3 regions of the Anoxybacillus sp. ST70 genome follow, and region 3 is predicted to be linked to each of the others. Evidence: predicted binding sites of a transcription regulator. Region 3 holds the regulator's gene; each other region holds the start of a gene.
What was found. The regulator Rex, encoded in region 3, represses fermentation and respiration genes when NADH is low (regulators of the CRP and FNR family bind a similar motif). The targets are predictions, from matches to a motif close to TTGTGAAATATTTCACAA.

Region 1: the regulator Rex is predicted to act here: its motif matches at 6,336-6,353, upstream of qoxA (cytochrome aa3 quinol oxidase subunit II).
Region 2: the regulator Rex is predicted to act here: its motif matches at 7,835-7,852, upstream of ric (iron-sulfur cluster repair di-iron protein).

What each region holds. Positions count from the first base shown of each region.
Region 1 is NZ_JAHZOF010000008.1:104,364-114,339, forward strand. Features, by position in the region: gene K1I43_RS11570 (PspA/IM30 family protein) at 1-70, shown strand, start outside; gene K1I43_RS11575 (hypothetical protein) at 107-796, opposite strand; gene K1I43_RS11580 (HD-GYP domain-containing protein) at 858-2,366, opposite strand; gene qoxD (cytochrome aa3 quinol oxidase subunit IV) at 2,483-2,782, opposite strand; gene qoxC (cytochrome aa3 quinol oxidase subunit III) at 2,783-3,388, opposite strand; gene qoxB (cytochrome aa3 quinol oxidase subunit I) at 3,378-5,354, opposite strand; gene qoxA (cytochrome aa3 quinol oxidase subunit II) at 5,344-6,315, opposite strand; gene K1I43_RS11605 (aldehyde dehydrogenase) at 6,689-8,038, opposite strand; gene K1I43_RS11610 (ArsR/SmtB family transcription factor) at 8,119-8,421, opposite strand; gene K1I43_RS11615 (DUF2730 family protein) at 8,781-9,263, shown strand; gene gatB (Asp-tRNA(Asn)/Glu-tRNA(Gln) amidotransferase subunit GatB) at 9,303-9,976, opposite strand, start outside.
Region 2 is NZ_JAHZOF010000004.1:172,018-181,993, reverse strand. Features, by position in the region: gene K1I43_RS07950 (aldo/keto reductase) at 26-943, shown strand; gene K1I43_RS07945 (formate--tetrahydrofolate ligase) at 1,069-2,757, shown strand; gene K1I43_RS07940 (MFS transporter) at 2,891-4,081, shown strand; gene K1I43_RS07935 (LacI family DNA-binding transcriptional regulator) at 4,103-5,080, opposite strand; gene K1I43_RS07930 (pirin family protein) at 5,271-5,975, opposite strand; gene K1I43_RS07925 (DoxX family protein) at 5,987-6,385, opposite strand; gene K1I43_RS07920 (MarR family winged helix-turn-helix transcriptional regulator) at 6,442-6,882, opposite strand; gene ric (iron-sulfur cluster repair di-iron protein) at 7,069-7,770, opposite strand; gene K1I43_RS07910 (cell wall hydrolase) at 8,035-8,622, shown strand; gene K1I43_RS07905 (ABC transporter ATP-binding protein) at 8,740-9,612, shown strand; gene K1I43_RS07900 (ABC transporter permease) at 9,623-9,976, shown strand, end outside.
Region 3 is NZ_JAHZOF010000020.1:1,530-11,505, forward strand. Features, by position in the region: gene K1I43_RS14975 (NCS2 family permease) at 1-123, opposite strand, end outside; purine riboswitch at 240-341, opposite strand; gene guaA (glutamine-hydrolyzing GMP synthase) at 425-1,945, opposite strand; purine riboswitch at 2,041-2,142, opposite strand; gene K1I43_RS14985 (DUF6944 family repetitive protein) at 2,269-2,817, shown strand; gene groL (chaperonin GroEL) at 2,818-4,434, opposite strand; gene groES (co-chaperone GroES) at 4,505-4,789, opposite strand; gene K1I43_RS15000 (CPBP family intramembrane glutamic endopeptidase) at 5,015-5,752, shown strand; gene K1I43_RS15005 (YdiK family protein) at 5,749-5,922, shown strand; gene K1I43_RS15010 (redox-sensing transcriptional repressor Rex) at 5,932-6,567, opposite strand; gene K1I43_RS15015 (ABC-F family ATP-binding cassette domain-containing protein) at 6,795-8,690, shown strand; gene tsaD (tRNA (adenosine(37)-N6)-threonylcarbamoyltransferase complex transferase subunit TsaD) at 8,938-9,951, opposite strand; gene rimI (ribosomal protein S18-alanine N-acetyltransferase) at 9,948-9,976, opposite strand, start outside.

The DNA of each region.
Region 1 (9,976 bases), on a different contig from region 3:
TCAAACGATGCCCCCTCAATCATTTGATGTAGAAGTCGAGCAACAACTCAAGCAATTAAAAGGCGAGTAATACAAAAGGTGTCCCTGTCCGGACACCTTTTGTATGTTATGTCGTCCATTCATCATGAATAATTCCAACGAGTTTCCATTGACCGTTTTCTTGTTCAAAGACGAGGCGCAAACTTCTCCAATCCATGCCGCTATACTGTGGGTCAAAGCCTGTGAAATGAAATTCGATAAATGATCCGTTCGGATATGCTTGTTGAATGTTGTTAATCATATTTCCTGTCCCAACAACAACATTATTTCCGATCATATGTGGATTCGCAAAATCTACATCATAGACGAAACGATCAAAATAGTCTTGAAACGTGAATTGAATAGGATCGCCTGAACCGTCATATACTCCCCATTGATATACTTGCGTCGAAGCCCAAAGGGAAGGAAGCTGAGAAGCAGAAAACTGCAAATCATTTTGGACATCGACATGTCCATATGGACTAAACCGCACCCCAGCTGTCGAATGGACATAAGAAGAAAGCGTATTCATATCTTTATTTTTTAACGCGGTCACAACATTTAACGCGACAGATAAAAGAGAAGAAGAAATTTGTTTTTCCTCGGTTTTTAATTGCTCGTTTTCTTTTTGAAGCTGTTTATTTTTTTCTTGCAGTTGTTCAATGGCCGATTGTTGTTTTTCAATCGTTTGTTCTAACTGTTTCACGTTCGATGGATCTTGCCCATTCGCGCATCCTGCAAGTAAAAGGAGAAAGCTAATCACGACCCGTTTCACCATCTCACATCCTTTTTCTTTTAGTATATCACTTACATAAAAAAATAGATGCCGTCGTTGGCATCTAACTCACTTTTTCTTGTTCTCTCTCCTTTAAAAAAGAAATAAAACAATCGACCATTTGGGCATCCCATTGTGTCCCACGACCTTCTAACAAAATCGAAACCGCTTTTTCTACATGCATTCCTTTTCGATATGGACGATCAGACGTCATCGCATCGAACGCATCAGCAACCGCGATGATGCGCCCAAAGAGCGGAATGTCCTCCCCTTTTAAGCCATCGGGATACCCTTTTCCATCGATCCGTTCATGATGTGATCGAATGCCCGGAAGCAAATCTTTTACTTTTTCAATCGGCTGCACTTGTCGAATAATGTTTTCACCGAGCACCGGATGTTTTTTAATCCATGCAAATTCCTCATCTGTTAATTTTCCGTCTTTCAATAAAATGTGATCAGGGATACCGATTTTGCCGATATCATGCAAAATCGCAGAACGATATAAACGCGCAAGTTGTTCATTTGTCACTCCTAGCCTTTTACCAATTTCCACAGCATATACCGCAACACGTTGCGAATGACCAGCTGTATATTCATCACGCGCATCGAGCGCTGTCGTCATGACCGAAATAAAACTATTTAATAATTGCTTATTTTTTTCATCTCGTTTGACAATCGCATCGACCATATGGTTAAAGCCGTTTGTAAGCTCGGAAAATTCATCAATATACACGTTGTCACACATCAGTTCATACTCTTTTCTTTGCACGCGGTTCATATATTGAAGCAAATCTTCAATGCTTCGTTCTACATCTTCCGATAAGACACGCGCCGCAAATAAAGAAAACAAAACAGAAATGACTAAAACAACAATCGTCCACGTCCAATAGCCTGAAAACGTATTTTTCCCCTCAGCGAACAATTTGACCTCTGTCGCTAACACAAATAATAAAACTGGGAAAATGCCAATGAATAACACACTTAAGCCAATTTTTATTTTCATCGGAACATATACGACATTTGTTGCTCGGATCGTTTCATGAAACCCATGCATTCTCCCGATTTGCATCATATCGCCAATGAGCGGGCGCATCGTGCGTAGCGTTAAAAAAAACTCAATCATCGCATGAAGCATTGCAATAAGCAACGCACCAAATAAAGCATAAACGACATACATATATGGAATGCGCAACACATCTATAAAAATAAGCGAAAGCGTCAACGCAATGGCCGGAATAGAAAGCCCTAAAAAATGTGGAAGCGCAATACGTCTCACTGTAAGCAGCGGAAAACGCTTCGCTTGAACAAGCGCCCAATAAAACTGTTGTTCCGTTATATTGTTGTCATAAAAAAGACGACGAATCGGATCAATATCTTTTTGAAAGGCGCGATATTCAATAAATAACATCATGCAAAATGAAAAAAATTGAATAAGCAACAACAGCATTAAATCCACTTGGCGAATATGCAATGCCATAACCATTAGCGTACTACCGACACCGACAACTGCCAAAATCGAGCCAATTGTGTAGTTGATAAACAATTTTTTTAACGTTTCCTCATATACACGCACACCCGTCCCTCCTCCCTGCTTTTTTTCATTATAACAAGAATGATGAACAAGTGGGAGGTAGACATGTATATACATGAGTAAAAAATTAAAAAACAACTGGCGTACAACCAGTTGTTTTAATGTGCGGCATGTCCAGACGTTAACACCCAAATCGATCCTGCGACAATGACGATCGCAACGAACACTGCATATGCCATATTAATGACGTTCGTTTTTCCGTCTTCTCCTTCTGTGACGTGCATAAACATAAATAGTTGAAGTCCGGCTTGAATGACCGCGAGTGAACCGATGATCCACATGACAATCGTATATGATACGTTCATTTTTAATGTGACAAACACCGCGACAAACGTTAAAACAAGCGAAAAGAAAAACCCAATCACGTGGCTAACGGGATATTTGCTTTTATGTTCCATTTACCCCACCATCCCTTTTAAATAAACGAACGTAAAAATGAAAATCCAAACGACATCAAGGAAATGCCAATATAAACTAATGATAAACATTTTTCTTGCAGTCATTGGCGTCAACCCGCGTTGAAGGAGTTGAATAATGAGCATAATCGCCCAAATGATTCCGAACGTCACGTGCGCGCCGTGCGTGCCAAGCAGCACAAAAAAGCTTGATAAAAATGCGCTCGTTTGCATCGTTGCTCCTTCATGCACGTAATGAATAAACTCCCGAATTTCCATAAACAAAAAGCCTGCCCCTAATAAAAGGGTGATAATAAACCAAACGAGCAGTTTTTTCATATCGCGTTGCCGCATGAAAAAGACAGCTAATCCACATGTGAAGCTACTCGTTAACAACAACAACGTTTCAATAAGCACATCGTTCAGCTTAAAAATGTCGCTCGGCGTTGGGCCACCGGCATAGCGGTGACCTAACACACCATAGACGGCAAACAACGTCGCAAATAGCACAATTTCTGCCCCGAGAAAAATCCAAAAACCTAAAATATTTAATCGGTTTTGTTCCGTTTGATATTCCAGTGGAAGAGAATGATTGACGTTAGCCGACATGATTTTCCGTCCCCCCTTCTACGTTTCTCCACGTACGTTCTGTTCGTTTAATCTCATCGACGCTTACATAATAGCCATCATTGTAATCAAACGAACGAATGACAAGCCCGATGATAATCCCAATCGCCGCAACAGCTGCTGCGATATGCGCTTCAAAGACGAGGAAGAAACCTGTAATTCCAAACACGACTGCCATATAAAACGGCAAACCTGAGTTGCTCGGCATATGAATTTTTTTGATTTCGCTTTCTTTCAACGTAAGCGTTTCACCACGTTTTTTCATATGCCAAAACGCATCTAATTGTTTCACTTCTGGAACGACCGCAAAGTTATAAAATTGTACTGGCGATGCCGTCATCCATTCAAGCGTGCGCGCATCCCATGGATCGTGGGAAACATTGCGCTTCGCATAACGGAAGCTCCAATAAATGTTATAACAAAATACCGCAAAGCCGATCGCCAAAATAATAGAACCGATCGCAGAAACGAGAAACAGCGGCGCAAACCCAGATTCTGCTGAATACGTATATGCCCGACGAACTGCGCCTTTTAAACCGAGGAAAAACATCGGCATAAACGTCACGTTAAATCCGATCGTAAACAACCAGAAGTGATATTTGCCGAGCTTTTCGTTTAACATAAAGCCGAACATTTTTGGCCACCAATAGTACAACCCTGCAAATACCGCAAACACAACGCCTGGAATTAACACGTAATGGAAGTGCGCGACTAAAAATAGCGTATTGTGATATTGGTAATCTGCAGCCGCCATCGCCAACATGACCCCTGTCACTCCACCGATGACGAAGTTTGGCACGAAAGCGAGCGCCCATAACATCGCAGTTGTAAATTGAATGCGTCCTTTTCGCATCGTAAACAACCAGTTAAAAATTTTCACGCCTGTCGGAACGGCAATTAACATCGTTGTAATCGAGAAAAATGAGTTCACCGCAGGACCTGCATCCATCGTGTAAAAATGGTGCACCCATACGATCATACTTAAAAATGCAATACCAACAATGGAAACGACCATCGATGTATAGCCGAACAACGTTTTTCGTGAAAACGTCGCAATGACTTCAGAGAAAATACCGAACGCCGGCAAAATGACGATATACACTTCTGGGTGGCCCCAAAGCCAAAATAAGTTTGCCCAAAGCATATCGCTTCCGCCTGAAGAAAGCGTAAAGAAATGTGTTCCGTACAAACGGTCAAACGTCATTAACGCTAAGGCAACTGTAAAAATCGGAAATGCCGCGACGATAATAATTGACGTAATGAATGTTGTCCATGTAAACATCGGCATTTTCATCAATGTCATGCCTGGTGCACGCATTTTTAAAATGGTGACAATAAAGTTAATACCGGTCATTAACGTCCCTAATCCTGCAATTTGCAACGCAATCGCATAGTAGTTATTTCCGATGCCTGGGCTAAACTCTTTTCCGGCAAGCGGGAAGTACGACGTCCACCCTGCATCCGGTGAACCGCCGACAACGAACGAAATGTTAAATAACATCGCCCCGCTAAAAAATAGCCAAAAGCTAAGTGCGTTCAACTGCGGAAACGCCACATCGCGCGCTCCAATTTGCAGAGGCACGACGACGTTCATTAAACCAATCAAAAACGGCATCGCCATAAATAAAATCATAATGACGCCATGTGTTGTGAAAATTTCATTGTAATGTTGCGCATCTAAAAAGTTCATTTCTGGGCGCGCCGTTTGCGCCTTCATTAACAACCCGTCAATTCCACCGCGGAAAAACATGAGTACACCTGATAAAATGTACATAATCCCAATTTTTTTATGGTCAACTGTCGTAAGCCATTCGCGCCATAACCAACCCCATTTTTTAAAGTACGTTAATCCAGCGACAATCGCAACGACAGTCAATACAATCGCAATTTGTGAACCGACAAGAAGCGGATCTCCTCCAACAAATATTTCATTCCACTTAATGCCCATGATGTTCACCTCCGCTATCACTCTCTAAAGCTTTTTGTTCCTCATCGTTACAAGTTGATGAGCTTTTGTAGTTATCTTCACGAATAAAAATTTTCCCTTGGTATCCATGCCCGCGATATAATTCTGGATTTGTGTACGTCTTCGAATGCGGATCAGCATGGTTTACCCATTGCAAATGCGTATCGACAAACGTCAATCGTCCTAAATGTGTCGGCAACAACAATTGTTCATATTTTTCTTTCGTTAATTTCGGTGCCGTTTGTTTCACTTCTTCCACCCATTTTTCAAACTCTTGTGGCGTTTGGGCTAACACTTCAAACTGCATATGTGCATACCCTCGTCCGTTAAAGTTTGTATTCCGTCCTTCATACGATCCCGGACGATCTGCAACGACGTATAATTCCGTTTCCATTTTGTTCATCGTATATTTTTGTCCAGCTAGCGCTGGTACCCAAAACGACTGCATCGTAGACGCGGAAGTCATTTTAAATAACACAAGACGACCTGCTGGAATGTTGACGTAGTTTACCGTTTCAATATTTTGTTCAGGGTAGCTAAAAATCCATTTCCAATCCGCTGACGTCACATGAATGACGAGCGGTTTTTCGTCTTCGTACCCTTTCGGCGGTTTTTCTAAATCATATAACGTTCTCATTGTCGGAATCGTTAGTGCGATGACGATCAAAATCGGAATAACGGTCCATACAATTTCAAGCACCGTGCTTCCATGCTCTTCAGGCGGTTCTTCCCCTTGCCGCTCAGGGCGATCCCGATATTTCCATACGATGTAAGCAAACAATGCAAATACAACGACAACAACGAGAAGCATCCACCAAATCGACCAGTTGATTAGTTCTGTAATACTTCTTGCAGCTGGTCCTTGCGGCTGAAACACAACCATCTCACAGCCACCAAGAAGCGGAAGCAATCCCGCTATCAATAAGGCAAACAAACGCTTCATCTGTCTTCACCTCAACAAAATTGTGATTCATTGAACAAAAAAACAAATACAAAACGAGCGAATTTAATTAGCTTTGTAGTATTAACACTATTGAAATGATTTTAACATGTATTGTAAAAATAATTGTGACGAAAAAGGGAAGGAAGAAACTGCATCGCAGGAAAAATAAGCAGCAAATCGATTGACAAAAAGAAAAACACTTTTCTCAATCTCTAAAAACGAGCGAGAAAAGCGCTATCTTTTATATAATACATGGAAATAGAAAAAGAAATCGGTTGTTCATCTGAAATCTTGTCACATTTTCGTTAAATTTTTTTCGAAATTTGTTCAAATTTATCTTCAGAACAAAAAGTGCCTCTTTAGGAACACTTTTTTATTTCAGCAGCTTTCGTACCCACTTGAGCGCATTTGGAAAGTTTGGATAGCGCAACGGGATATCGAATTTCGTTGTTTGTTTTAATACGCTTTTGTAGTGGGTGAACGCATCAAAGCTTGCTTTTCCATGATATGCACCGATGCCGCTTTGTCCGACCCCACCAAACGGCAAATGAGGATTAGCAACATGTACAACCGTATCGTTTATACATCCCCCGCCGAAATGAACTTGCTGTAATATTTGTTGTTGTACGTCACGATCTTCGGTGAACAAATAAAGCGCAAGCGGTTTTTCGTAGTCGTTGATCATTTGAATTGCTTCATCAATCGTTTCAAACGTAAGAATGGGCAAGATAGGGCCGAAAATTTCTTCTTGCATCACAGCATCATCCCATGTTATATCGTCAAGCAATGTCGGTTCAATCCAACGTTGCTCGATGTCGTATGTTCCACCGTGTAAAACTGTACCGTTTGCTAAGAAGCGAACGAGCCGTTCTGTATGTCGCACCGTTACTATACGACTGTACGTATTTTTATCACCGTACAATTGCTCAATATACTGCTTCATTCGCTCAATAAGCAGCGATTTAACAGACGCATGCACGAACACATAATCAGGTGCAATACACGTTTGTCCCGCATTTAAAAACTTCCCCCATACGATCCGCTTCGCAGCCAAGTCGATATGGGCAGAAGCATCGACGATCGCGGGACTTTTCCCACCAAGTTCTAATGTGACAGGCGTCAAATGTTTTGCGGCAGCAGCCATTACCATTTTCCCTACGGACACGCTTCCTGTGAAAAAAATATGGTCAAAAGGCAAGTCAAGTAGCTTTTGACTAACGTCTACACCCCCTTCTACGACAGCCACATATTCCTCTGAAAACGCCTCGGAAACAATCGCTTTCAACAAAGACGACGTCTCAGGTGTATATTCAGACGGCTTGACAATCGCACAATTTCCTGCGGCGATCGCTCCAATGAGCGGACTGATCGCAAGCTGAAATGGATAATTCCATGGCGCAATAATTAAACTGACACCGTATGGCTCTGGATATATGTAACTTTTTGATCCAAAGTGTGTCAATGGCGTCGGTACACGTTGCGGCTTCATCCAATCGCTTAGACGTTTCATTACAAAACGAATCTCTTCATACACGATCCCGATTTCTGTCGTATACGCTTCAAATGGGGATTTATGCAACTCTTTTTTTAACGTGTCGGTGATCGTCTGTTCATACTTTTTTATTGTCTCTTTCAAACGTGTTAATTGCTTTAAGCGAAAATCAAGAGAAAGCGTTTCGCCTGTTTGAAAATAATGCTTTTGTTTTTGAAGTAGCTGCTCCATGTTTCTCCCCCTTATCACACCTCATTTTCAAGTGTTTAAAAACTTAAACATATAAATTGAAAAAGTTGGCCTTTAGTCATCTAAAGGCACTCATTTTCTACAGCTTGAATCAATTCTTTTAATAATTCAACCGCCTTTTCAATTGACAACACATAATATCGTAATGTCCCTTTTTGTTCTACTGACACTAGTCCTTGATCCCGCAAAATTTTTAAATGATGCGAAATCGCTGGACGAGATAAACTTGACCGTTCTGTAATTTCATTGACTGTCAGCTTATCGTGTTCTGCAAGCAACAATACAATATCTTGACGGTGAGGATCGCTTAACGCTTGAAATAACGGTATGCACGATCGAAACACCTCGATCGCCTTTTGTCCCATTCCTCTCTTCCTTTCTTTTGTTTAAAAGTTTAAACATTTGATAAAATCATCATATTCTCTTTTTCTCTGTTTGTCAACTCTTCTTCATCTCTCTAACCGTTCCAAAAGTACCTTTTAGTCTCCCGTTTTTCCGCCACAACATTTCTTGTTTTACTAGCTATAAAGTCATGCAGCGTGAAAGTAATTAGCTTCAATCACTACTTTTTTCTTCTACTTCTTGTCATCGATTCGCCAGCCGTTCTCTACTAAAACATCGTTTAGGAAATGTTCTCTATAAGCAGCTTGACGAAAAAATGAAGTGTTCGCTAGTCATCCGCTGTCGATTCGTGTAAAATGGAAACGAAAAGGAGGTGAACGATATGGTCGAACAGTTGCTTTATGAAATCCTTCACGAAGTAAAAGCAACTCGAGAAAAAGTCGAATCGCTAGAAAAACGAGTGGAAGCAGTGGAGAAAAAGGTGGAATCTCTTGAAAAAGAAGTATCTTCCTTACGCGAACAAGTTCAAGCACTTGACGAAAAAGTTCAAACGCTCGATGGCAAAGTCCTAGCACTTGACGAAAAAATCCAAGCACTCGATGAGAAAGTACAACTGCTTGACGAACGGACACTCGAAACGAAAGCGATTTGCGAAGCGGTTCGTCACGGTCAAGAGGTGCTCGCCGCAAAATACGCTGCACTCGCACTCGATGTCCACAACATGCAAGGAAACATCACCCGCTCAACCAACATACTCGAAGAGAAAGTACTCTCTGCCCTCACTGACCACGAATCGAGCATCCAAGTATTAAACAATCGTGTATTTAAAGTAGAAAGCACCTTGCAAAAGCTTGTTCATCTGTAAGAAAAGCGGCATTGTCCGAGGGACAACGCCGCTTTTTCATTATCGTTTATTTATCTCTTCAAGCAATAGCTTATTCACAAGAGGTGGGTTTGCTTGTCCTTTTGTTGCTTTCATAATTTGACCGACTAAGAAGCCGATCGCACGGTCTTTTCCGTTTTTAAAGTCTTCAATCGATTGTGGATTCGCATCGAGCACTTCCAATACGATTTTGCGCAACGTTGCTTCGTCAGAAATTTGCACAAGCCCTTGTTGTTTGACGATTTGCTCTGGATCGCCACCTTTTTCAACAAGTTCTTTAAAGATTTTCTTCGCAATTTTTGACGAAATCGTACCGTTTTGAATGAGTTTAATCATGCCTGCTAAACTTTCTGGCGTTAACGCAATGTCATGCAATTCTTTTTGTTCTGCGTTTAAATAGGCAGATACTTCAACCATCAGCCAGTTCGATGCAAGCTTCGGATCCGCTCCATTTGCAACCGTTGCTTCAAAGAAATCTGCCATTTCTTTTGTCAATGTTAACACTTTCGCATCGTACTCTGGCAAACCAAGTTCCTCAATGTACCGTTTTTTCCGTGCATCTGGAAGCTCTGGAATCGATGCGCGTACACGCTCTTTCCATTCATCGTCAATATAAAGCATCACTAAATCTGGCTCTGGGAAGTAACGATAGTCTTCTGAACCTTCTTTTGTACGCATTAAAATCGTTGTTTTCG
Region 2 (9,976 bases), on a different contig from region 3:
GCATTTTAATATGGAGGATGGACAAATGAAACGAATAAACATTGGTAACTCTGGACTAATAGCCTCAGAAATTGTGTTAGGATGCATGCGAATTTCGGAAATGTCTGTTTCCGAGCTATCAAGGTATATAGACGAAGCGCTTGAAGCAGGAATTACGATGTTTGACCATGCAGATATTTATGGAAAAGGGCGTTGTGAAGAGCTGTTTGGCGAAGTGCTTGCTTCTCGTCCGCATTTACGCGAACGCATTCACATTCAAAGCAAATGTTCGATTCGTGATGGCTATTATGACTTATCAAAAGAGCATATTTTAACATCCGTCGACGGCATATTGAAGCGACTTCAAACCGATTATTTAGACATGTTGCTTTTACATCGACCGGATACGCTTATGGAACTAGAAGAAGTAGCAGAGGCGTTTGATTGTCTACATGCAAGCGGAAAAGTCCGTCATTTCGGGGTGAGCAACTTCAATAGTATGCAAATCGAGCTATTGCAAGCATACGTTAAACAGCCGATCATCGCGAATCAAATGCAGTTCAGTATTATGCATGCGAATTTAGTGACAAGCGGCATTCAAGCGAATACGCTATTTGACGGAGCGCCGAACCGCGACGGACATATTTTAGAATATTGCCGTCTTAAACAGATTACGATACAGGCGTGGTCTCCGTTCCAATACGGCTTTTTTGAAGGAGTGTTCATTGACAACGAGCAATTTCCGGAAGTCAATGAAGTACTCGGACGGCTAGCTGAGGAAAAAGGAGTAAGCAAGTCAGCGATTGCTGTCGCTTGGATTTTGCGTCATCCAGCGAACATGCAAGTGATCGTTGGCACAACAAACTCTGCTCGTTTAAAAGACATTTGCCAAGCAAACCATGTGCAACTCTCCCGACAAGAATGGTACGAAATCTACCGTGCGGCAGGTCATCGGTTGCCGTAATTGACGAAAACACTTTTTTGGCGATTGCTGAAAAAGTGTTTTTTTTCCTTGCTTAAGTTCTGTCGTCTTTTCATGCTATCGTGCTAAAATAAGGGGGGATTATTTTTATACTGGGGGACTGAACAATGACAACGACGACGAAGATCAAAACGGACATTGAAATTGCCCAAGAAACAAAATTAAAGCGCATTCAAGACATTGCAAGTGAACTGGATTTGTTAGAAGAAGAGCTTGAACCGTATGGGCATTATAAAGCGAAAATTTCTCTTCATGCACTGAAGCGGTTAGCGACGAAACAAGACGGCCATGTCATTTTAGTGACGTCAATTAATCCAACGCCAGCGGGAGAAGGAAAATCGACAGTTACTGTTGGGCTTGGTCAAGCGTTACATAAACTCGGTAAAAAAGTGATGATTGCGATGCGGGAACCTTCCCTTGGCCCGACGATGGGCATAAAAGGCGGGGCGACAGGTGGAGGGTATTCACAAGTGTTGCCGATGGAAGACATTAATTTGCACTTTACTGGCGATTTGCATGCGATTACGACCGCGAATAACGCCTTAGCTGCGCTCATTGACAACCATATTCATCAAGGAAATGAATTACGAATCGATACGCGTCGCATCGTTTGGAAGCGAGCAGTGGACTTAAATGACCGTGCGCTACGTAAAGTCGTGGTCGGATTAGGTGGGCCGACGCAAGGCGTGCCACGCGAGGACGGATTCGATATTACTGTTGCCTCTGAAATCATGGCGGTGTTTTGCTTAGCAACCGATCTGCAAGATTTAAAGCGACGTTTAGCAAACATGGTGGTAGCATATAATGTGGATCGTCAACCTGTTACAGTAGCTGATCTTGGCGTCGAAGGAGCGCTCACGCTTTTACTAAAAGATGCGCTAAAGCCGAATTTAGTCCAAACGGTAGAACATGTACCTGCACTTGTGCACGGTGGCCCGTTTGCCAATATTGCTCACGGATGCAATAGCGTCATTGCCACAAAAATGGCACAAAAGCTCGGAGACTATGTTGTGACAGAGGCGGGATTTGGTGCGGATTTAGGTGCGGAGAAATTTTTACATATCAAAGCACGCATGGGAGGAATTGAACCGAAAGCTGTTGTCATCGTCGCAACGATTCGAGCGTTAAAAATGCACGGCGGGGTAGGAAAACAACAGTTAGCGAGCGAAAATGTCGAAGCATTAAAAAAAGGACTAGCCAATTTAGAGAAACATATTGAAACGATTCAAGCGTTTGGCTTGCCGTTTGTCGTTGCCATTAACCGTTTTATCACGGACACAGATAAAGAAATTCACGCATTAACGACATTTTGTGAAGAAAAAGGATATCCTGTATCGTTAACGGAAGTGTGGGAAAAAGGCGGAGATGGCGGAATTGATTTAGCTCGTAAAGTATTGGAAGCAATCGAAAATACAAAAAGCACGTACACTCCGTTATACGAATTAGACGAACCGATTACGGATAAAATTCAAAAAATCGCGCGCATTGTTTATGGCGCAAGCGACGTTTCTTTTTCTGACAAGGCGAAAAAGCAAATCGAACAATTTACATCGTTTGGGTGGGACAAGTTCCCCATTTGCATGGCAAAGACGCAATATTCGCTTTCCGACGACCCAACAAAACTTGGCCGCCCGACCGATTTCACTATTACAGTGCGCGAATTAAAACCGTCGATTGGTGCTGGCTTTCTCGTTGCCTTAACAGGAGATGTAATGACGATGCCAGGGCTGCCGAAACAACCAGCAGCGCTTCAGATGGATGTCGACGAACTTGGAAACGCGCGTGGACTTTTCTAAATGATTAATCAGGAGAACAGGCGCCTTATCAGTAAGATAGGGCGCTTTTTTTATAAACAGGCAAAAAAATTGAAAGATTAACAAAAGGTATTATAATGTAAATATTCAATTTGTTTTCTAGGGAGAGAGGAAGATGCAAGCAAGTGTTGAACAACGTACAAATATGCAAACAGTCGTTTATCCGATTTTAATTGCCATTAGTATTGGTCATTTATTGAATGACGCGATGCAAGCTGTGGTACCGGCGTTGTTTCCGATTTTAGAATCATCAATGCACCTATCTTATACACAAATCGGTTGGATTGCGTTTACGCTTAATATGACTTCGTCTATCCTACAGCCGGTTGTCGGATTGTTTTCCGATCGGTATCCATCACCGAGCTTTTTGCCGTTGGGTATGGGAGCGAGCTTGTTAGGGATGGTTGGATTAGCGTTTGCACCTAATTTTTTCTTTGTGTTATTGTCCGTTTTATTCATTGGACTTGGTTCAGCTATCTTTCATCCAGAAGGTTCGCGTGTCGTTTATTTTGCTGCGCAGGCGAGAAGGGGATTCGCTCAATCCATTTACCAACTTGGTGGCAATACAGGGAACGCCCTTGCCCCATTGTTTACAGCGCTCATTTTTGTTCCGTTTGGTCAAAAGGGAGCAGGTTGTTTTGTCATTGTTGCGGCGTTAGGAATGGCTGTTTTATTTTGGGTGTCAAAATGGTACGCTCTTCAGTTACATCAACTGAAAAATCGTCCGAACAGAACAATAGAAGGAAAGACACATACAAGCAAACGAATTATATTTGCCCTCGTTCTTCTCGTGTTGCTAGTATTTGCACGTTCGTGGTATTATGCAGGGATTGCGAATTATTATCAATTTTATTTAATGGAATATTACGACATTTCTATTCGTAAGGCGCAGCTTTATTTGTTTGTTTTTATGATTGCAGGAGCGATCGGTACCGTTTTTGGCGGCCCGCTTGCTGATCGATTTGGGAGACGAAATTTAATTTTTGCATCCACGCTTGGTACGGCACCGTTTGCACTCATTTTGCCATATGTGCCACTTCATTTTGTTTTGCCAATTGTTTTTGTCACAGGCTTTATTTTATCGTCTAGTTTCGCTACTTTTGTTGTTTATGCACAAGAATTGCTTCCAGGAAATGTCGGGATGGCTTCTGGATTAATTGTTGGTCTCGCATTTGGAATGGGGGCGCTTGGAGCGGTTGCACTTGGCAAAATCGCAGACGTGTATACGCTAAAAACACTTATGGTTATGTGTAGCTTTCTTCCTTTGTTTGGCGTGTTGACATTTTGGTTGCCAAAAGAAGCATAGTGGCAAGCTTGTTGTTTGCCACTATACAGATGCCCGTTCGATCAAGCGGACGGGTAGTTTTTCTTTTGTTGGTTGAGTCTTATCATTCGTAAAATAATCGTATATCATCTGGAAAGCTTTTTTTCCGATAAGCGAAAGAGGTAGTTCAATTGTCGTGATATGCAACGCTTCTGAAATAGGATGATTATCAAAACTAACGATGGCTAAATCGTTTGGAACATGTAATCCATATGTTTTTCCCCACAAAACGATCCCTGCAGCAACTTGATCGCTAGCAACGAGCAAGGCGGTCGGTTTTTCTTTGAGAGAGAGAATGGTAGATGCAATTCGTTTTCCGTCGCTCATATGTAAACAATGATGGAACATCCAATCAGGACGAATCGGAGCATGTATGCTTTGAAGAGCATCTTTATAAGCTGCTTTCCGTTTTTGGCTATTGATGCTCGTTGGTCGACTGAGACAATATCCGATTTTGCAATGTCCCTTTTTTATTAAGTAATCCATTCCAAGCGCAAAGGCGTGGTAATGGTCGATATACACGGAAAACAGATGCGGCTCTGATGTATCTTCACATAAAACGATTGGACCGTCGTTTGTATAGGATGCAATTGTTTCGAGACGAATGGTATGCGAACAAATAATGAGGCCATCTATTTGCTTGACACGCAACATTTCAAGTGCTTCTTGTTCTTTATGTATATCATAGTTTGTTTGAAAAAAGAGAAGATGGTATCCGTATCGCAATGCTTCTTCGGAAATTCCCTCTACAATCATGCTGAAATATGGATGATTGATAGTCGGTAACATCACTCCAATAATATTTGTTCTTCCTTTCGACAAGTGAACGGCGTTAATGTTTTTTTTATAGTTTAATTGATGGATCACATCCCATACGGCTCTTCGTTTTTCTTCTTTGACATATGGATACCCATTGAGCACACGTGAGACAGTTGAAACAGAAACGCCTGCACGTTTTGCGATTTCACGAATATTTGCCATATTTTCACCTGCTTTTGACAACGTATAGTTATATTTTACTTCTTTTTTGATGGAGGTGTAAAAGGTTTCATATTTCAGGAGGATTTTAGTCAGAACGATATTGGATTGACAGAAATCGAGCGGCATAATGATGAAAAAAGTCTTTTCCAAAAGAAGATCAGCTTGCCCGTTTTCATGGGCAAGCTGGCAACTACGGTAAGTCAATGAGCATAAAACGGCTGTCTATGTTCGCTGTTATGTGCAATTGTGTGACATCTGTGATACGAGCGGCATCACGACGTTGTAAAATTGTATCATCATTCAACACAAGTTCTCCCTCAATAACAAACACATACATCCGGCGTCCTTCTTGTTGGTGGAATGTAAGTTGTTGGTTATTTTCTAAATCGGATAAATACATGGTTAGATCTTGGTGAATGTAGGCAACTTGCTCACTGGCTTGTTTTTTTGAAACAATAGGCAATAAGCGATTTTTCATGTTTTCAACATCGTATGAAATTTGTTCGTATGACGGAGTAAGACCGTACGTTTCAGGTAAAAACCAAAGCTGTAGAAGATTGACTTCTTCCGTAGTAGACGGATTCATTTCTGAATGTACAATACCTGTTCCGGCCGTCATTCGTTGTACTTCACCGAATGAGATGATGCGATGATTGCCAAGATTATCGCGATGTTCGAGTTGCCCTTTCAAGACGACTGTAACGATTTCCATTTCTTGATGAGGATGTGCTCCAAATCCGCGTTGTGGAGCAATTATATCGTCATTAAATACGCGTAATGGGCCAAAGTTCATATTTTTTCGATCAAAATATTCAGCAAATGAGAAACTAAAATAACTTTGCAACCAACCGTGATTTGATTCAAATCGTTCATGTGCAGGATATACGTGAATCATGGTGCGCCTCCTTATTTGATAAGTGCATCAATTGAGTAGTCGCCTGCGCCAATAAGTGCAACGCCAATGACAACCACAATTAAAATGAGATTGTATTCAAATCCGTTTTGTGTAATCCAAAATCCATTTGGTGCATGTACTTTTACAATGGCAACGAACATCGTTGCGGCGATTAACAAAGCTGCAAATGGGGTGAACAACCCAAGCGCAAACAATAACCCTCCAACGAACTCAGCTAATCCAGCAATGAGAGCCATTGTCACCCCGGGCTTTAGTCCAATAGATTCAAGCCATCCTCCCGTTCCTTTTAAGCCATATCCTCCAAACCATCCGAATAATTTTTGAGCGCCATGACCTACAAAAGTTAAACCGACAGCTAGACGAATGAGTAAAATACCGATGTGCATCATAATCATTTCTCCTTTCATATATCTTGATTTCAAGATAAAAGTTGCGCGATAGGCCTTTAAAAAGGCGCTAATGAAAGACCTATCTTTTTGAGCAAGTGAATCGCCATTTCTTTTTCATCTGTCGATAAAGATTGGAAAATTTCCAACATTTTTTGTGCGTGCTGTGGGAAAATGTGATCCATTAATGTTCGTGCTTCTTCTGTAATGACAGCGTACGTAATGCGGCGGTCCTTTTCACAACGTTGCCGGACGATATATCCTTTTTCTTCGAGTTTGTCGATGACGTATGTCATGCTTCCACTTGTAAGCAAAATTTTGTCACCGATTTGCTGAATCGGCTGCGCTCCTTTATGATACAACAAATCGAGAACACCAAACTCCGTTGGATTTAGTCCGTAACGTTGAATGTCATGTTTAACATGTTCCGACACCGCCTTATGTGCTCTAGAAAGGACAATGAATAGTTTTAATGATAATGTTTGATCGTTTTGGCTCATATGCATCAACCTTTATCTTGATTTCAAGATAATTATAAACTTACGAAAAGTAAGTTGTCAACGATTAATATGTCATTGGGATACAAAGAGAAAGAAGATGTCAGTAATTCCGACACCTTCTTGAATTTTTTGTGGTAAATGACTATAGCTAAATAAAGAGCGGTTTTCTAAGATATTTTTTGAATGTCATTTTCCGTGTAGAATACGTGGAAATAAAATGTTATTTTCTAAATGAATATGAGTAAATAAATCATTCTCCAATGCTTCAAGGCGATTGTACACTAGTCGGTACGTTCCGCAAGCGTCGACAGGGAGAGTAAAGTCGTTTGTCACTTCTCGAATGCGTTTAATTATATCACCCGCACGTTCATGCTCAGCTGTAAGCTCTTCAATTGCTTGTTTCATTATTTGCTCGTTTTCTTTCGTCGGAGATGTTTCAAATTGTATAATAAGCGGAAATACATCTTTTTCTTCCTTCATCAGATGTTGCTCTAGCTCAATTTTTAATTCATGAAACAATTGGTGCACTTGAATTAAGTGCGGCTGTGTTGGACCATGAACGCGCGCTACTTTTGTTACATATGGAGTAAGTTGAGGCAATTCTTCTAATAAAAATTGATGATGTGTTTGAATAATGTGATCGATTAACTCTTTATATGAAACTTCTAACCAATTTTTTTCTACCTTTTCAAGCGATTTTTCATACATTGATTGTAGCTTGTTTAAAATTGTTTCTATATCTAATTGCTTTTCAGTGACCACATCAGATAAAGAGCGACTTCCACCACAACAAAAATCAATTTTATATGCTCTAAACAAATCGCTCGCTTTTGGAAATATAGCTACAATTTCACCAACTGTTGATTGTGCGGTAAATAATTTCTTCATCGTTTTCACCCTCCGAAATGGATTTATATCACAATGTAATCATATCTCTTTTTTTAGTTGATTGTTGTGATGCTTGTCACATGATCATTGCGATTTTGAAAAAGTTGTGACAACTAGAATATGGAGTGTGAATGAAGCATTTTCCATATATCTTTTGGAATGTTGAGCGTCATATCATTTGAGCTATTTTCCAACAATTAGATAATGATAGATTAATAAATCTCTGCTAGTCTTGTAAGCGAGCAACAGACTAGGAGGGATAACATGAGGAAATTACTAGTACTTGCTTCTCTGTTTGTAGCTACTGTCTTTTTCTCAGCAACTGAAACTTTTGCGCAAACGACAGTTCGTTATGTCAAGCAAGGGGAAACGTTTTGGACGATTGCAAAACATTACAATGTTTCATTGCTAGAGTTGCAACGAATCAATCAAAAACAAACAGATGTTTTATTTGTTGGAGAAACGTTACGCATCCCGCAACCCATTTCTCAGGCTGATAAAGATTTATTAGCTCGTCTTGTTCATGCAGAAGCAAAAGGAGAGCCATTTGCAGGAAAAGTGGCGGTAGCAACCGTGGTGTTGAATCGTGTTGATCATCCGAATTTTCCAAACACTATTCGCCAAGTCATTTATGATCGTTCCGGAGGATATTACGCATTTACACCTGTACAAAATGGTGAAATTAATAAGCCGGCAGATCGTGAAGCATATCGAGCGGTCGAAGAAGCCATTGCTTTTCGCGGTTTAGGAAGCGGGTCGCTATATTTTTATAATCCAAAAACGGCGAAAAGCGAATGGATCCGCTCACGACAAGTGACTGTGATCATTGGAAACCATGTATTTGCGAAATAATCCCTCTACGAGTGTAGGGGGATTATTTTTTATTCTTTATTGACTAATCAGTCAAAATTCTATATAATGGAATTGACTTGTTAGTCAATAAATGAGTGATGCCGGGGAGGCGGAATAATGGGCATTGTTGATGTTAAACAGTTAACGAAAATGTATAAAAACAATCGAGGAATTGAACGAGTCACATTTTCAATTGAGGAAGGGGAAATTTTTGGGTTTATCGGGCCGAATGGGGCAGGAAAAAGCACAACGATTCGCACATTATTAAATTTTATTTATCCAACAAGCGGTAGTGCTACAATTTTCGGAAAAGATATTGTGAAAGATGCAAAAGAAATTCGGAGACATGTCGGCTATTTACCTTCTGAAGTGCATTACTATGATGATATGAAAGTAATCGACTTATTGACGTATTCGGCATCATTTTACAAAGTGTCGGATCGACGATTGAAACAGTTAGCTGAACGTCTTGATTTAGATACTTATAAAAAAATTGAAGATTTATCATTTGGAAATCGAAAAAAAGTCGGTATCGTTCAGGCGCTTTTACATGAGCCGAAATTGTTAATTTTAGATGAACCAACCGGTGGATTAGATCCGCTCATGCAGCATACATTTTTTGAACTACTTTTGGAAGAACGGAAAAAAGGAGTGACGATTTTCTTCTCCTCGCACATTCTTTCTGAAGTACAAAAACTTTGCGATCGTGTAGCGATTATTAAAGAAGGGAAATTAATTCAAGTGGAAACGATTGAACATTTAACGAAAAACCATTTGAAACATGTGACGATCGTGTTTGAAGAAGGGCAATATACTTCATTTGATTTAGCAGGTGTTGTAAAAAAAGAAATGAACGGCAATGAAATGACGATGCTATATAAAGGAGATATGAATGAACTGATCGCCCTATTGTACAGCTTGCGCATAAAAGATGTGTCGATTAGCGAGCCATCTTTAGAAGATGTGTTTATGCACTATTACGAAAAGTGAGGGATGGACGATGTTTAAACGTGAATGGAAGAGAAATGCAAAATCTTTAATGATTTGGAGTATCGTACTTGGTGGTCTTGTGTTTTTGACATTAAGCATTTTCCCACAGTTTGCGGAACAGCAAAAAGAAGTAACAAAACTTCTTCAATCATTGCCGCCAGCGATGATTAAGGCGTTTGGGATGGATCAACTAAGCATTGGCGATTTAACAGGGTATTACGGTGTTCGGGTATATATGATGACAACGTTACTTGGTAGCGTTTATGCAGCGATGTTAGCTGCCAACATCGTTGCAAAAGAGGAAAACGATAAAACGATTGAATTTTTACTTGCTAAACCGGTAACGAGAGGAGAAATTTTAACG
Region 3 (9,976 bases):
TAACGACAAAATAGACGGATTAACAAATAAAATGTAAGCCATAGATAAAAACGTCGTTAAGCCTGCAATAATCTCTCTCTTATAATTTGTACCAAGCTCATCAAATTGGAAATACTTCTTAATCAATTTCAGTCCCTCCATATGTTGTTAATAAAAAGAAAAACGCTTCTAGCAAACTACCAGAAGCGTTGACTATGATGCATAATGCACAGAACATAGAGAGGAACCAATCAGATTCCTCTCCCCACATTACACATCGTAGTCAAGCTATTTACGGTAGCTTGGTAGAGACTCTCGAGCCATATTCTCGAGATTATACGATGTATCCTCTATTTATTTTACACATACATTCTATCAAGCACATCCGACAAAGTCAAGATAAAAAACGAACATTTTTTATATAAAAAAACTTTTTGTTCGTTTTTTACTCCCATTCGATCGTTGCTGGTGGTTTGCTTGTAATATCATACACAACGCGGTTGACGTGAGGTACTTCATTAACAATACGCGTTGAAATGACTTCAAGCACATCCCAAGGAATACGTGCCCAGTCTGCTGTCATGCCATCAATTGATGTCACTGCACGAATACCGACCGTATAATCGTACGTACGAGCATCTCCCATCACTCCCACGCTACGAATGTCAGGGAGGACGGTAAAGTATTGCCAAATATCACGATCAAGACCTGCTTTTTTAATTTCTTCACGCAAAATGGCATCCGATTCACGAACGATATTTAACTTTTCTTCTGTCACTTCACCTAACACCCGAATACCAAGTCCTGGTCCTGGGAACGGCTGACGCCATACGATCTCATCCGGAATCCCTAATTCTGTACCAAGAGCACGTACTTCATCTTTAAACAGCGTGTTTAGCGGCTCAATTAATTTAAATTTCATATCTTCAGGTAAGCCGCCGACATTATGATGTGATTTAATGGTTTGAGCTGTTGCCGTTCCGCTCTCAATAATATCCGTGTAAAGTGTACCTTGTACTAAAAACTCAATGCCATCCAACTTTGCTGCTTCATCGTCAAACACGTAAATAAACTCATTCCCGATAATTTTCCGTTTTTGCTCCGGGTCACTTACACCTTTTAATTTATTTAAAAACCGCTCTTTTGCGTCTACTTTAATGACGTTCATATGGAAGCCTTCACGGAACGTTTTCATAACGCTTTCCGCTTCTCCTTTGCGAAGTAAGCCGTGATCCACAAAAATACACGTCAACTGATCACCAATAGCACGATGGACGAGAACAGCTGCTACCGATGAATCAACACCGCCACTTAAAGCGCAAAGTACTTTTTTATCACCGACAAGCTCACGAATTTTACGAACTTCGTGATCGATAAAACTTCCCATTGTCCAGTCGCCTTTGCACTCACAAACATGAAACACAAATCGTTTTAATAACTCATTTCCATATACGGAATGGCGCACTTCTGGATGAAACTGAACGGCGTAAAACTTTCTCGTTTCATCACTCATCGCGGCAATTGGGCAAGATGGGCTTGTTGCATCAACAGTGAACCCTTCCGGTGTTTTTGTCACTAAATCCCCATGACTCATCCAAACAATTTGTTCTGTCGGTAAGTCACTAAACAGTCGAGAGACGCGTTGCACCGCAATCGTTGCTTTTCCATATTCTCGGTGGGTCGCTTTTTCCACTTTTCCACCTAAATGATGCGTCATTAACTGCATTCCATAACAAATGCCTAAAATCGGAATGCCTAACTCAAAAATGGCCGGATCGCACGTAAATGCTTGTTCGTCATATACACTATTTGGGCCACCTGAAAAGACAATTCCTTTTACGTTCATTTGTTGAATTTGCTCCGCTGTAATCGTATGTGGATGCAGCTCACTGTACACACCAAACTCACGAATACGGCGTGTAATTAACTGATTATACTGACTCCCGAAATCTAAAACGACGATCATTTCCTGCTGACTCAAACAAAATCACCCCATCTACATATAATAAAAAAAGCTAGCATTCATACCCCCGCATAAAAAAACGAAGGCAGAATTCTAGCAATATAGAACACTGCCTTCGTAGTCGGGTCATTTACGGTGTCCCGGTAGAGACTCTCGAACCATATTATCGAGGATATACGAAGGTGCGCATCTTAAATTTTAGTCCATTCTACCAACTCTATTCCTCATCGGTCAAGATGCCATCTTTTTTATTAAATTTTCTAACAATTGACAACGATATGTAGCTTGCATATGATATATGAACAAAAAATTGTAGGAGAATGCACATGAATCAACCGAAAGCGCTGATCGGTTCATTTATTCAAGCGGTAGGTACTGTCACTTCGGCCGTCGGAAGCATCCCTTCTTTAAGCGATAAAAAACAGTTTGCTCTTGATTTATGGGGAAACGTGCTGCAAGCAACAGGAAACGCCCTAGAGGCAGATGCTGAAACATCCGATACATTAGGTGTATATGGAAACGAAATTCAAGCTATCGGGAACATCACCGTTATCGCTGGACTACTAAACAAAGAGGGAAATAGATTAGAAATTACAGGAAACTGGTTGCAGTCCTTAGGGGGACTTATTTCGTTTTCAGATGATTGGGGGGATAAACATTCATCCGCACTAAACCCAATCGGAAATTTACTTCAAGCGATCGGCAACGCCTTGCAGGCCATCGGCGGTATATATGAAGAAAGAGGAAATAAAACCGAAGGACAGTCGCTCGGCATCGTTGGATCATGGGTTCAAGCTATTGGATCTATTCTTTGTTTTTTAAGTCAACTAGAAAGAAAAGACTACCCCTCTTCCAATGGGGTAGTCTTTGTATGATTACATCATGCCGCCCATGTCAGGCATGCCAGGTGTGCCTTTATTTTCTTCTGGCTTATCCGCAACGACTGCTTCTGTTGTTAAGAACATAGCGGCAACAGATGCTGCGTTTTGAAGCGCAGAACGAGTAACTTTTGTTGGGTCAACAATACCCGCTTCGATCATGTCAACCCACTCGCCAGTTGCTGCGTTGAAGCCAACGCCAGGTTTTTCTGTTTTTAAGCGCTCTACGATGACAGAGCCTTCTAAACCAGCGTTTTGTGCGATTTGACGAACTGGCTCTTCGATCGCACGAAGAACGATTTTCACACCAGTTGCTTCGTCGCCTTCCGCTTCAATAGCCGCAACTTTGCTGTATACGTTCATTAACGCTGTACCACCGCCGGCAACGATACCTTCTTCAACTGCCGCACGTGTTGCGTTCAATGCGTCTTCAATGCGTAATTTGCGCTCTTTCAATTCAGTTTCAGTTGCAGCACCGACTTTAATAACCGCAACGCCACCAGCTAATTTTGCTAAGCGTTCTTGTAATTTTTCACGGTCAAATTCAGAAGTTGTTTCTTCTAATTGAGCGCGGATTTGGTTGATGCGTGCTTGAATGTCTTCTGCAAGACCAGCGCCACCAACAATTGTTGTATGTTCTTTTGTTACAACAACTTTCGCTGCACGACCAAGTGAAGCAATTGTTGTTGATTTCAATTCACGACCTAATTCTTCTGTGATGACTTCACCGCCTGTTAAGATCGCGATATCTTGAAGCATCGCTTTACGACGGTCACCGAAGCCAGGCGCTTTTACTGCAACTGCTGTGAATGTACCGCGAAGTTTGTTTACAACTAATGTTGCAAGCGCTTCGCCTTCTACATCTTCAGCAATGATTAATAATGGTTTACCTTGTTGAACAACTTGTTCTAATACAGGAAGAAGTTCTTGAATGCTTGAAACTTTTTTATCTGTAATTAAGATGTATGGATTTTCTAATACAGCTTCCATTTTGTCAGAATCCGTAATCATGTATGGAGATACATAACCACGGTCAAATTGCATACCTTCCACAACATCTAATTCTGTTGTGAAGCCTTTAGACTCTTCTAATGTAATTACGCCGTCTTTTCCAACGCGTTCCATTGCTTCTGCGATTAATTGACCAACTTCTTCGTCAGCCGCAGAAATCGCTGCAACTTGAGCGATTGAGTCTTTGCCTTCAATTGGTTTAGAGATTGCTTTTAATTCTTCTACTGCAACAGCAACAGCTTTTTCAATACCTTTGCGAATACCCATTGGGTTCGCACCAGCTGTTACGTTTTTCAATCCTTCACGAATCATCGCTTGCGCTAATACAGTCGCTGTTGTTGTACCGTCACCAGCAACATCGTTTGTTTTGCTTGCTACTTCCGCAACAAGCTTCGCACCCATATTTTCAAACGGATCTTCTAATTCGATTTCTTTTGCGATTGTTACACCGTCATTTGTAATTAATGGAGAACCAAATTTTTTCTCTAATACAACGTTACGACCTTTTGGACCTAATGTTACTTTTACTGCATCAGCTAATTTATCTACACCGCGTAACATCGCACGACGAGCTTCTTCGCTGAATTTAATTTCTTTTGCCATACATCTTACCCCCTTGATGATAATTTTTGTTAAGTATTTTTGTATGCTTTATATGTTATCAGGCGAACGATTAACCAATCACAGCTAAAATGTCGCTTTCACGTAAGATTAAGTATTCTTTTCCATCATATTTTACTTCTGTACCCGCATATTTTGAGAAGATGATGCGGTCACCAACGCTTACTTCTGGAGCTACGCGCTCACCATTGTCAAGAACGCGACCTGAACCAACTGCAACAACTTTTCCTTCTTGTGGTTTTTCTTTCGCTGTGTCTGGTAAAACAATTCCGCTCGCTGTTTTTTCTTCAGTTTGAATTAATTCAATGACAATACGATCACCTAGTGGCTTCAACACGGCAAACGACCTCCTTAATTAGATTTTCGTTCCGTTATTAGCACTCATCATCATTGAGTGCTAACACACTTATTATATTAATGAACTTTTTTCAATTTTGCAAGTAGGAAGTTAAAAATTTTTCACTAAATCTTTCCCTTTTTCATTATGTCTTTCCTTTCGAAATTCATACAAAAAATATGGTAAAATGAAAAAGTACTCATTTTGTCAAAAGGGGTTGAACACGTGAAAAAGCAATATTGGTATGTCATTATTACATACATCGCCATGCAGTTATCTAGTTTAATTGGCGTTCCTTTGCTTGCACATAGCGGATTTGTTGACGCATCAAATAAAGAAGTCGCTCTATCCATTGCCTCAGGTTATTGGGCTGTCATTAGCTTCTCGATCGCTTTTCTTTTCGTTCTTTATTTCATGAGAGAAGATATGAAATACTCGTACGATCGCCATCAAGCATCTATCGGAACGTCAATTTTTTGGGGAATTGGCGGGTTCTTTCTTGCCCTTTTCGCTCAAGGCATCGCAGCAAATATTGAGATGCACGTATTTGGCGTCGAGATGGGGTCCGAAAATACGAGACGCATTGTTGAGATGGTGAAACTAACACCAGCGCTTATGCTCGTCACTTCGATCGTCGGACCGATTTTAGAAGAAATCATTTTTCGAAAAATTATTTTTGGAACGCTGTATCAAAAATATAACTTTTTCTTATCAGCAACTGTCAGTTCCCTTTTATTTGCTGTCGTTCATTTAGAGTTTGAACATTTGCTTCTTTATGCAACGATGGGATTTGTATTTGCTTTCTTATATGTGAAAACAAAGCGTATTCTCGTCCCTATTGCAGCACATGTACTGATGAATACATTTGTCGTTGCTATTCAAACGTTATTTGCTGAAGAAATTGAAAAGATAATGAAAGAAGCAGAACAAATGCAATTCGTGATTTGGAGGCTGTTTTCATGAAGTCTGAGCCGTTGTTTTACTTTTTGATGGGCATTTTATTCACTTATTTTGCTGTTGATAGTGCTGACGATGGCATTTGGGACGTCACAACGATGCTATTTATTCTTATTGCTACATTAGATTTTGGCACCGCTATTCGTTCTTTATTGAAAAAAACCTCCCGCTCGTAAATGGGAGGTTTACTCATTTCCGTAATGTTTTAAAAAGTAAACAAGTGACTGCAATTCGACCGCTAAATCAATATGATGAACACGAATGTGTTCAGGTACATGCAGACGAGCAGGCGTGAAGTTTAAAATCCCTTTAATGCCTTTTTGGACAAGCCGATCGGTAATCGGTTGGGCAACTTGGGCTGGAACGGTTAAAATGGCTACCGTAATCCCACCTAGTTTTTCTTCCAATTCATCTAAATGATAAACAGGCACTCCTCCTACTTCCGTTCCTACTTTATCTGGATCTACATCGAATGCCATCACAATTTTCGTATTATTGTTTTTGCTAAAATTGTAATTTAAAAATGCCGTACCTAAATTACCGACACCGAACAACGCTACTTCTGTCGTTTCATCTTGATCCAACGTTTTTCTGAAAAACGACAGCAAATAATTTACATTATAACCGTATCCTTTTTTTCCAAGCGCACCAAAGTATGAAAAATCACGGCGAATCGTTGCTGAATCGACTTTTACGGCTTCACTTAACTCCGCTGAAGATACACGCTGCTTTCCTGATGCATGCAAGTTTTTCAAAAAACGATAATACAACGGTAGTCGCTTTGCGGTCGCCTGCGGAATTTTTGGTTGTTCATTATTCACGAGTCAATCCCCCACATTTCCTTTCACAAATAGTTAGCGCTTTCATTTTTCTCTCCTATACGTCTGAAAAGTTCTCCCCACTTTTAAACTATACACTATTTTTTTCATTCTGTCTTTCCTTTGTACCCTTTATTATTATTTTTGTCAAATTTGTTATTCGCACACTAGTGTTGCCGAACATCAAGAAAGTACGTTACACTATCAAAAGAAGATTGAGGTGAAAAATGATGATCATTTTACAAGTAAATCAACTATCCAAATCATATGGGGCGGAACAAGTTTTATCAGACATTAAGCTTGAAATACAAGAAAAAGACCGTATCGCGTTAGTTGGAAGAAATGGTGCAGGAAAATCGACATTATTAAAAATCATTGCCGGCCAATTGTCATATGACACAGGGGAAGTGATTAAACCGAAACACGTAACAATTGGCTACTTAGATCAATATACTGGTTTGCACGCCCATCGCTCCATTTGGGAAGAAATGCTCGATGTGTTTGCCCCGCTTCAACAAATGGAAAAACAATTGCGTGACCTAGAACAACAAATGAGCTTGCACGGTGCCGACTATGAGCGCTTACTTGAGCATTACGACCGTTTACAAACGGAATTTAAAGAAAAAGGTGGCTATCAATATGAAGCCGATATTCGTTCTGTGCTTCATGGCCTCCGCTTTTCTCAGTATGACTACACAACAAAAGTATCCACGTTAAGCGGTGGACAGCGAACGCGGCTAGCGCTCGGCAAACTGCTTCTAGCTAAACCAGATTTGTTGATTTTAGACGAACCAACAAACCATTTAGATATGGAAACATTGCAATGGCTTGAACAATATTTAAAAAATTATGATGGGGCCATTCTTATCGTCTCACACGATCGCTATTTTCTTGACCAAATCGTGACACAAGTGTATGAATTATCACGCACAAAAATAAAAAAATACGCTGGAAACTATACAAGTTATTTACAGCAACGGGCGGAACAATTTGAACAACAATTGAAACTGTACGAAAAACAACAAGAAGAAATTTCAAAATTGAAAGATTTTATTCAACGAAATATTGCCCGTGCATCGACAACAAAGCGAGCTCAAAGCAGAAGAAAACAACTAGAAAAAATGAATATCATTGAAAAGCCGCTCGGTGATGAAAAATCGGCATCGTTTCGCTTCGAAATTGAACGCCCAAGCGGAAATGACGTATTAACAGCTACCAATTTAGCCATTGGTTATGATCAAATCATCGCAACAAACCTCTCATTTCGTGTCACTCGCGGTGATAGCATCGCACTTATTGGGCCAAATGGAATTGGAAAATCGACTCTTTTAAAAACGATCATTAAGCAACTCCCTGTAAAACATGGGGAACTACGCTACGGAACAAATGTACAAATTGGGTATTACGATCAAGAACAAGCTCAATTAACATCGAACAAACGTGTCATCGATGAACTATGGGATGAAGATCGATTAAAGACGGAAAAAGAAATTCGCACGATTCTCGGAAACTTTTTATTTTCTGGTGACGATGTATTGAAGCCAGTGCAAACATTAAGCGGCGGTGAAAAAGCCCGGCTCGCTCTCGCCAAACTAATGATGAAAAAAGCCAACGTATTAGTGTTAGACGAACCGACAAACCATTTAGATTTAGACAGCAAAGAAGTGCTAGAACAAGCGCTTATTGAATACCCAGGAACAATTATCTTCGTTTCTCACGACCGTTATTTTATTAACAAAATCGCAACAAAAATATACGAGTTATCCACAGACGGTCTCATTGAATATTTAGGGGACTACGATTATTACGTGGCGAAAAAAGCAGAGCTACTCGAACTTGGACAAATCGCTCAAGAGACAACAACGGACGAATCATCGTCACTAAAACGCTCATATGAAGAAGAAAAAGAACGAAAAAAATTAGAGAGACAACGAAAACGAAAAATAGAGCAGCTAGAAATAGAAATGGAACAACTCGAGCAACAAATTGCAACGTATGAACAACAATTATATGATCCTTCCTGCTACAACGACTATGAAAAAGCCCGAGATACACAAGCGAAAATTGAACAACTGAAACAAAAATTCGATGAATTATTCGAACAATGGGAACTTTTACAACAATAATGATGAGCTAGCTCCATTTGTGGACTAGCTCATCTTTTTACACAAACATATCCACAGAAAAAACATCTAAATATAAGTTATTCACGCACTTTTCCACATTATCCACAATACAATTAAAAAATTTGTCTATTTCTTTGTGGTTAACTCGTTATGATAAAATAACATATATTACACGTTTTCCACATTATCCACAAACATATGGATAAAATAATCCACAAAAAAATGCCCCTGTTCACAGGGACACGGACTACAACAGTAGACTTGGATTCGCATTTAACGCCATGGTCGCGCGCTTTCCTTGTTGAAATAATACTGTCCCAGCTGCCGCAATCATCGCCGCATTATCTGTACAAAGGGACAATGGCGGAATGACAAGTTCTACCTCTGGTAATTGCTCAACTTGTTTTTGTAATTGTGTGCGCAATCCTTCATTTGCTGCGACACCACCAGCTAGCAATATTTGTTTCACGTCGTAATGCGCAGCTGCTTGTATCGTTTTTCCTACTAATACTTCAACAACACTTGTCTGAAAACTTGCTGCCATATCTTCAGGCAAAATTGTTTCTCCACGCTGTTTTGCATTGTGCAACGTATTAATGACCGCTGATTTTAATCCACTAAAACTAAAATCATACGAACCTTCTTCTAACCACACACGAGGCAAATCAACGGTCGGTTTTCCTTGTTTGGCCAAACGATCAATATGAGGACCTCCCGGATAAGGTAACTGTAACGCGCGTGCAACTTTGTCATACGCTTCCCCAGCCGCATCGTCTCGCGTCTCACCAATGACTTCAAACACTCCATGCTCTTTCATATAAATGAGCTCGGTATGCCCTCCTGACACAACAAGAGCTAATAGCGGAAATTTCATTTCTTGTACAAGTTGATTTGCATAAATATGCCCTGCGATATGATGCACACCAACAAGAGGAATGCGATGCGCAAAAGCTAATGCTTTCGCAGCGTTCACACCAATCAATAGCGCTCCAACTAATCCCGGACCTTCTGTTACCGCAATTGCATCAATTTCGCTAACATCCATATTTGCCTGCTTCATCGTTTCTTCTAACACGAGCGTGATTTGCTCAACATGGTGACGCGATGCAATTTCAGGAACGACCCCACCAAATCGTTGATGACTTTCCATTTGTGAGGAAACAACGTTAGCTACAATTTCACGTCCATTTTTCACAATGGCAGCTGCTGTTTCATCACAGCTTGTCTCAATTCCAAGCACAAATATATCTTTTTCACTCATAATTTCACCCACATTACTAATGCAT